One region of the Turicibacter sp. St.80E1 genome, then DNA from elsewhere that is predicted to be linked to it. Evidence: riboswitches for the same ligand, from Rfam matches in the RefSeq annotation. Region 1 holds a riboswitch; the other holds the start of a gene.

The links. A riboswitch is a leader RNA that binds a small molecule or an ion and turns the genes downstream of it on or off. The one in region 1 is predicted to bind cyclic di-GMP.
Region 2: another riboswitch for cyclic di-GMP. It lies ahead of AC6I0I_RS02325 (EAL domain-containing protein); the one in region 1 lies ahead of AC6I0I_RS09195 (EAL domain-containing protein).

Annotation. Positions count from the first base shown of each region.
Region 1 covers NZ_AP039386.1:1,911,616-1,915,771, reverse strand. The annotation lists one part of gene AC6I0I_RS09215 (IS3 family transposase) at 1-109, opposite strand, end outside; gene AC6I0I_RS09210 (helix-turn-helix transcriptional regulator) at 370-1,347, shown strand; gene AC6I0I_RS09205 (SDR family oxidoreductase) at 1,454-2,362, opposite strand; gene AC6I0I_RS09200 (hypothetical protein) at 2,599-2,958, shown strand; cyclic di-GMP riboswitch class II at 3,066-3,150, shown strand; gene AC6I0I_RS09195 (EAL domain-containing protein) at 3,164-4,156, shown strand, end outside.
Region 2 covers NZ_AP039386.1:493,880-498,035, reverse strand. The annotation lists gene yjeM (glutamate/gamma-aminobutyrate family transporter YjeM) at 1-355, opposite strand, end outside; gene AC6I0I_RS02325 (EAL domain-containing protein) at 475-2,121, opposite strand; cyclic di-GMP riboswitch class II at 2,306-2,389, opposite strand; gene AC6I0I_RS02320 (sensor domain-containing diguanylate cyclase) at 2,689-4,156, opposite strand, start outside.

The sequences.
Region 1 (4,156 bases):
AACGTTTAAATTCATCCTGATAAGTAATTGCTTTTTCTGATACCTTTTTAACATAAGGATTTTTATTTAAGATTTTGATTTCTTTCTCTGTAAACTTCTTTTGACTCATTCTCTTCACCATTCTTCTATCAAGTTATCTTTTTTCTATTATAAAACAAAAGAACCTATAAGCTCACACTTTTTTCAAGTGTCTATCTTATAGGTTCTAGTTTACTTAACAGGTCATCCTTTTTCTTTGAACAAATAATTTTTAACTATTTTTTTGTACCGACAAATTGTGTCGGTATTGCTTAGTATAATGGTAGGAGATGAAGAATTACTTCCGATGTAGATGATAAGAGAATTTTTTTAGTAGTGGGTGATAATGATATGTATGATAAAAATACACGAATTTTATATATGCTAGAACGGTTATTAGAAAAGAGTGAAGTCTCAAAGGAAGAAATTCAAGAAATGTTTAGGATTGATAGTCGGACGTTTGAACGGGATATTGCAACATTACGTACTTATTTTAGTCATCGAATGGGGTCGATGGGGGACCAATACATTGAATATGACTATCAAAAAAAGAAGTATTACTTAAAAAATCCCGTTAATCAACCGCTAGATGCCAAGCAAGTGTTAGTTTTGATTAAACTCTTACTTGGTACACGTTCGTTAGCTGTTGAAGAACTTGACCAGATGATTGACTCCCTTTGTACGTTGTTAGACATGAATGATAAAAAAAGAATCCAAAATTTTATTAGTAATGAACGGCTTCATTTTACGCCGCTTAAACATGAACAACAATTAATGGATCGCATATGGGACTTTAGTCAATTAATTGATAGTTCTCATAAAATGATCATGGAATATAAAAAGGCGAATCATACGATATCGACTTATACAGTTGCCCCAGTTGGACTCCTGTTCTGTGATTTTTATTTCTATGTGGTGTGTTATGTGACCGACAGAGAAATCCCATATCCGATTTCCTTCCGTGTCGATCGAATTTTATCGTATCAAGTGTTGAAAGAAACATTTAAAATTCCGTATGCTCACCGATTTGAATCCGGTGATTTTCGTAACAAAATTAACATGATGTATCAGGGGGAGTTGATTAAGTTTACGTTTAAATTTACGGGTCATTCCGTTGAAGCAGTGCTTGATAAATTTCCTATCTCACGAGTGATTGAAGAGGGCGACGGATACTGTATTATTGAGGCAATGGCTTATGAACAAGGACTACTCATGTGGATCTTTAGTCAAGGGGATTGGATCCACCTATTATCTCCACAAGATTTAATTGAAAAAGCAAAGGCACGTTTAAACCGCATGCAGCGTTACTATGAACCATTAGAAGCTTAAAAAGGGTGAGTCTATCCGTTTGAGATAGGCTCACCCTTCTTTTATAGATGAGAGGTTCACAACTGATGAATGAGTTGAGGTGATTAACATAGATCATGTTGAGTCATTAACTCCCTGTAATCGTTCCTCCATTTGGATGAAGAATTTGTCCGGTCATATAACTTGAATCATCGCTTGCTAAGAAGACGTAAGATTCAGCTACTTCGAACGGTTGACCTGCCCGATTCATCGGAACTTTTGGTGTTTTTGTTCCGAATGTTTCAATGTGCTCCGCTGACCAAGAGGCAGGTTGGAGAGGGGTCCAAATAGGTCCAGGGGCGACTCCATTCACACGAATGCCACGATCGACTAAGGAACTAGAAAGCGATCGAGTGAACGCAACAATAGCCCCTTTAGTAGCACTATAATCGATCAATTGTTTTTCTCCCTCGTAAGCGGTGACGGAAGTCGTATTAATAATTGTACTTCCCGATTTTAGATGAGGAAGCGCAGCTTGGACAAGATAGAAAAAAGAATATATATTTGTCTTAAAAGTTAAATCTAATTGTTCGGCACTTATATCAAGAATACTATCGGCAGTATATTGGACGGCGTGATTATTAACAAGGATATCAAGTTTTTGAAAATGTTTCAGTGTCTTTTCGACGGCTTCTTTTGTGTGGTCGATGTCAGTTAAATCGCCCGAAATTAAGATACATTCCTGACCTAGTTCTAAAATATGTTGCTTTGTCTCCTTTGCGTCGATTTCTTCGTTTAAATAGGCAATGGCCACGTTGGCCCCTTCGCGTGCAAAGGCATAGGCAACTGCCCGGCCAATACCGGAATCTCCTCCTGTAATCAGGGCAACTTTGCCTTTCAATCGCCCACTTCCTTTAATATATGGATTTTCTGAGATGGGACGAGGGTTCATCAAATATTCCATCCCCGGTTGCTGATCCTGATGTTGCAAAGGAAACGCAACCTCAATCTCTTCACAGTTTTCAACAGTTCCAAGCTTTTTATAAACGGGATACATAGGACACCTCCTTAGTTTCTCTGTATTCCATGCATAACGTCATAGGATACGAGAGGTGACGATGAGGATGCAAATCTTCTTAAAAGTAAAACATTTCTCGTCATTAATATATATGAAAAAAGCGTGATATTTATGATTTTAGTGGGGATTTTGGAAAAAATGACACGACCCTTTTGTTATAATAGCGGGAAAGAGACATATATTTGAGATGAAATGATAAATAGGGGGAGAATAACATGAAGGGCATGAATCAATTTGCAAAGACCCACTCGCATGCACTTACGCTGCTAAAAGGGTCAATGGAGAAGAAGAAAGCCAATTTTTATGTTGAAAAAGGGTATCCTTCTTTAAACCATTTTTTAGATCAAAAACATCGGACACTATTTTATGGAGAGATTGAGATGGGGGTTAAAAAAATAAAGGGGAACATTCAACATCACGTTCATTGTTTTTTACGTGAAATCCATCCTCTTTTACTCAAGCTCTTACTAAAGATGAATAATTACGTGTTAATGAACGATGGGAACCCTAAATTTAGAATTATTCACCAACATCTCAAATTAGTGATTACACTTATCACGAAGCAACTCAACTAATACCGAAAACACGATTTGCCTAGATAAAAGGGGAGTTTTAAAAAATTTAATTAAAAATAATTGATGTCGAATGCACAAGAGTCTGATACACTAGAAAGAAGAAAATATTCTGATTTAGATTCGATGAGTGGCTTTCGTGAATGTGGGTACCTTGGAAGTCAGGAGAAAATGGTACAACCGGCTAAATTAGTAGTTGGAGGATAAGATGATTAATAAAGTTTTGGGCAGTAATTTTACGACGAAGAAAATCTTAGCAACAGAAACATTAGGTGAATCATCTCATCTGAGGAAAAGTATTTTGGATTATTTCGGGTTACGATTTATACTTTTAGGTGGATTAGTGATGCCGCATCAGTCTGTTTTGGCAACACCTACAACGAATCAGTTGGAGTTTAGTGAGTATCAACGACAGATGGAGGCTTCAGTGATTGGACTAGTCTTCATTTTAATGGCGGTGGCAACCTTTTTTTCTCATCGTCTCTTAGCGGTTTGGGAAAAGCGAAAACAAAAGTATCGATTTATCCATAAGTTAGCTCATGATGAATTTATTCTTTATTACCAACCGATCGTTAATCCAGATCAACATAAAGTGATGGCATGTGAGGCGTTATTAAGGATGAAAGACAACGATAACATTTTATCACCGTTTCATTTTCTAGAGACGGTTGAGGAACTTGGATTAATGGAACGCATCACGCTGTGGGTTTTACAACGGGTGATTCAAGATTATCCAGAAATTAAAGCGCATAATCAACATCTTGATGACGAATTTTATATTTCTTTAAATGTTTCCTTTAAAGAGCTAGCTAGCCCTTCATTTATTGAACAGGTAAAGGAGATTTTAGCTCATGTGGATTTAACTGAAATTAAACTTTGTTTTGAGATTATCGAAAAGTATCACCTTGAGAATCAAAGCTTGACGAATCAGGTGATTCGTGAATTAAGATCGCTTGGGGTTAAAGTGGCGATCGATGATTTCGGTGTCGAGTATGCGAATTTAGATATGCTCGATAAAATTGATTATGACATTATTAAGCTAGATAAACATTTTATCGATGAAATCCAAACCTCTTTTATTCGCCAGGCATCCGTCTTATTTATAGGAAAAGTGATTGAATATTATCAAAAAAGAATGGTGATGGAAGGGTTAGAGTATCCTAAACAACTCGAAGTTTTGCAAGAATTATATCCAGGTGTT
Region 2 (4,156 bases), 950 kb from region 1:
AAATACCAAATAGTTGTGCATTAGATATCCCTAACATTTCAAATCTTTCTTGGGAACTAGAAAATAACCCAGGTAGTGGAGCCCATATCGTAAAAGCCGTATTAACCATCCAAATCAAATAAGATGTATACCATAAAAATGTAACGATAAATGCCCATCGCGATCCAATTAAGTTTTGCATCCAATCATAAATTCCATTATGATTTTTAAAACTAAAGGAAAATTCACTCATCATAAACGAAAATGGGATGAAAAAAACTACAGCTGCTAAAATAAACCAAAATATCGCCTGATATCCCATGAAATAATATCCCCGCATAATTTGATTAAAACCAAATATACATGTCAACATCATGAAAGGTATCTCAAACCCTCTGAAATTTTTTTCATAATTCACCCGCTCCTGCTATGATTTTATAAATAATAAAAAATGTTTTTATTATAAGAAAATGTAAATCTAATAGATTTACATTTTTAATCTTTTTTATTTTCTATAACTTCTATTTCTGGAATTGTGAATGTTTTAATCGATTCAATTCCGATAGGAGGAGAATATAAATAACCTTGGATATAAACAGATCCCGGATATAACTTTATTAAAGAATCTAATTGTTCTGGATATTCTACTCCTTCCATTACCATCTTGCGATTATTATGTTCAATAATTCTACCAATAAATAAAACCGTTTCTTTTCGTATTTGTGAAGATTGAATCTCATCAATAAAATGTTTATCTAATTTAATAACATCGTATTCGATTTTATCTAATATATCTAAATTCGAATACTCCACACCAAAATCATCAATGGCAATTTGGATTCCTAATTGTCTTAGCTCAGCAATAATACCATTCATAAACTCACGGTCTTCTAATTGATAACGTTCCACAATTTCAAAGCATAATTTAACTTTCGTTAAGTCAACATCTTTTAATATTCGCTTAACTTCATCGATAAATGTACTACTTGCTAATTCTTTGAAGGAAACATTCATCGAAATGTAGAACTCCTCATCTAAGTCCTTAGTATTTGCTTTAATTTCTTCAAAATCCTTTAAAATTTGAGATAAAACCCATAATGTCATTTCTTCCATTAAGTCTAATTCATAAATATCGTTTAGAAAAAATGCTGGACTTAAAACCTTGTCTCCATCTTTTTTACGCAATAAAGCTTCACAGGCTATAATTTTATGTTTTTTAAAATCAATAATAGGCTGATAGTATACAATAAATTGATTATTATTGATTTGTTCTTTTAACTGCCTACAACTCACCCCATTTTCCATTTTAATAATTACTTTATAGATAACAAATCCTATCCCCGTAAAGAAAACAAGAACGAATAATAAGAGATAGATTTCTGATTGTTTTTTATAGTCATTAAAATATGAACTATACAAGTCTTCTATTTTTTCCCTAGATGTACTATCCTCAAAGAAAGAATCAATCTTTTTCATTACATCTTCATTTTCTTTCGTTGACATCATATAAACCGGCCCTACAGAAATTTCATAAATTTTATTAAATTTTTGAAATGACTGATCGGTTGAAGATGCCAATGTGAAATCAATTTCATTATTTTTTAACATAAGGGATAATTCATCAAGAGAGGACACCTGCTCTCTTTTCACTGAGATATCAAATGAATCCAATATATCAGCAAATTGTTGAAAGCTTAATATGTTTATATATCCGTAGGTTAATCCTTTTAATGCATCTATATGACCAAATTTGATATTAGGATCATTTGTATAAACGCCCATACTATCAATACCGATATAATATTTACTATAAATAAATTCTTTTTCACGTTCAGGCGTTTTTCCAGCACCAAAAACCAAATCTATTTCATTATTTTTCAAATTTTCAATAGCTGAATCTAAAGAGATATCAACATATTCATACTCAATCCCCGTTGATTTCGAAATAAGTTCCATTAAATCGTAATAATACCCCATTCGCTTTCCATTATCATCGAAATAGTAAAACAAATCATCCGGATAAAAGCCTATCTTTATAACTTTTTTATCCTGTGCTAATACTTCTTCGGATAAATTAGTCCCTCCCAAAACGAGTTGTCCTAAGAAAATAAAAATAGTCGCATATCCTAAAATATTAACCATTAACTTTTTTAAACCTCTTGTCTTAATCCTCTGACTTTTTATAAACTCCTTTATATCTATAATAGTTTTTTGTTTTTTCATTATTACCCTCCAATTACATATTCAACTCGTCCTACTTTTTCACCACTCATTATAATTTTCTATACAAAAGATAATCTTTGAGTCGCGAGGACTATGATAAATTTGTAAGTTAGCCGGTTGTGCCATTTTCTCCTGATTTCCAAGGCACCCATATACAGAGAAATCCATCATCGAATCTAAACTTATTTTATATATTCAAGTTGTTATAAGAAAAAAGAATTTTCAAAACAATTAAAACCTAATAATTAATAATTTAATTTAATCTACTCAACAGAAGACAAACATTTATTTTAATATTATCATATGTCATATTTGCTATCTAAAAGGAACCTATTCAGAAAGTGTTTATGAGAAATAAGGGCCTTCATCCCCCTCTCCTCCGGCTTCAATTACAACCAGTGAGTCATTCAATACTAGTTCATCATTCGCAGGAAAATCTTTAATCGCTATTTTTAATGATTCTTCTTATAGCGTTTCTTTATACATTTAATCTTCAAAAAAGTAAACTTTATCTTTTCCTTTATTTTTTTTATGCTTATACATCATAAAATCACTTTTATCAATTAATTCTTCTAGTGTTTCACCGTCGTATGGGTAAACAGCAACCCCCAGAGAAAATTCAATATTAACACTAATTTCCTCCGTTAATGCTTCTGGGGATTCAAAAAGAGGCGCAATATACTGTTGATAATAATCAATAAACTCAGATCTATCTTCATATCCTTTATAAATGAGAATAAACTCATCCCCGGAATAGCGCGTCACAATCCCTCGATTACCAAGTGCTTGTTGCATTTTTTCGCCAAATCGAATTAACAGTAAATCACCCATTGTATGTCCATAAACATCATTAATCATTTTAAATTTATTTAAATCAACGAACACCAATGCAAATGGCTCCTTAGTTTTCAAGAGCTCTGCTCCTAATAGAGCTAATTTTTTTCGATTCGGTAATGAGGTTAATTCATCATAATAAATGAGGGACTGAATTTTATTATCAAATGTTTTCTCTAACGAACTCGCTAACAATTCTAGCTGTTTAAACTCGTCAACTGAATGTAATGAGTGTTCTTCATTCGATAAACTTTCTATTAAATCTTTCAACTTTATAATCGCCTTTAATGCAGGTCTAAAAGCCAATTTAACCCCTGATACTAAAGAAACTGCGATAACTAATCCTGTTAAAAAAGCTGAGATTCTAAAAGTAGATAGACTGTTAGTAATGAGTTTATTTGCTTTTATTGAATCAAGATTAAAAGTGAATTTAACCTTGTTATTTCCGAATACCCCTTCAAGATCTCTCGTATAATAAGATTTACTATCATTTATTTGAGCGCCTATTGACGAACTATTACTTTTTAAGTAGAGGGAAGCACTCAAATCTCCTGAATAAAACGTTGCATCAATATATTCAACTAACTTATCAACAAAAACATCAAGTACAACTGCTCCTAATAAGTCATTATTCTCATCAGAGTAAATAAACGTTACAATTCCAATTGCCTCTCTTCCGGTACTATAATCGGTATGAAGGTCTGTAATGATCGTTCCCGGATTCTCAATTAAATACTCCTCTTTAAACCATGGACGAGCTGGTAGTATAAAGTTATTATACAGTTCCCCACCCGTGAATAAGTATTCTCCTTGCAAACTTACAATATTAAGCGTCTCAGCAAAAGGATACGTATTCAATAGCGTTTCAAAATTATCTATTTGTAACATAATATCATCAATATCATCTTTCGTTAGTAGTTGATATTCATGATTTCTTTCTAGTATATCTACAATCGTCTGATTTGTGGATATTTTCTCCGTCATGGATTTCAATACTTCAACATCTCGTGTTAACTGATTACTCATCTGATTATAATGAACATTCGCAGTTAATTTAACGGCATCATCTAGCAAAAATCCTGTTAACCATGACGTGGAGTATAAAAAGGTGGCTAAGAAA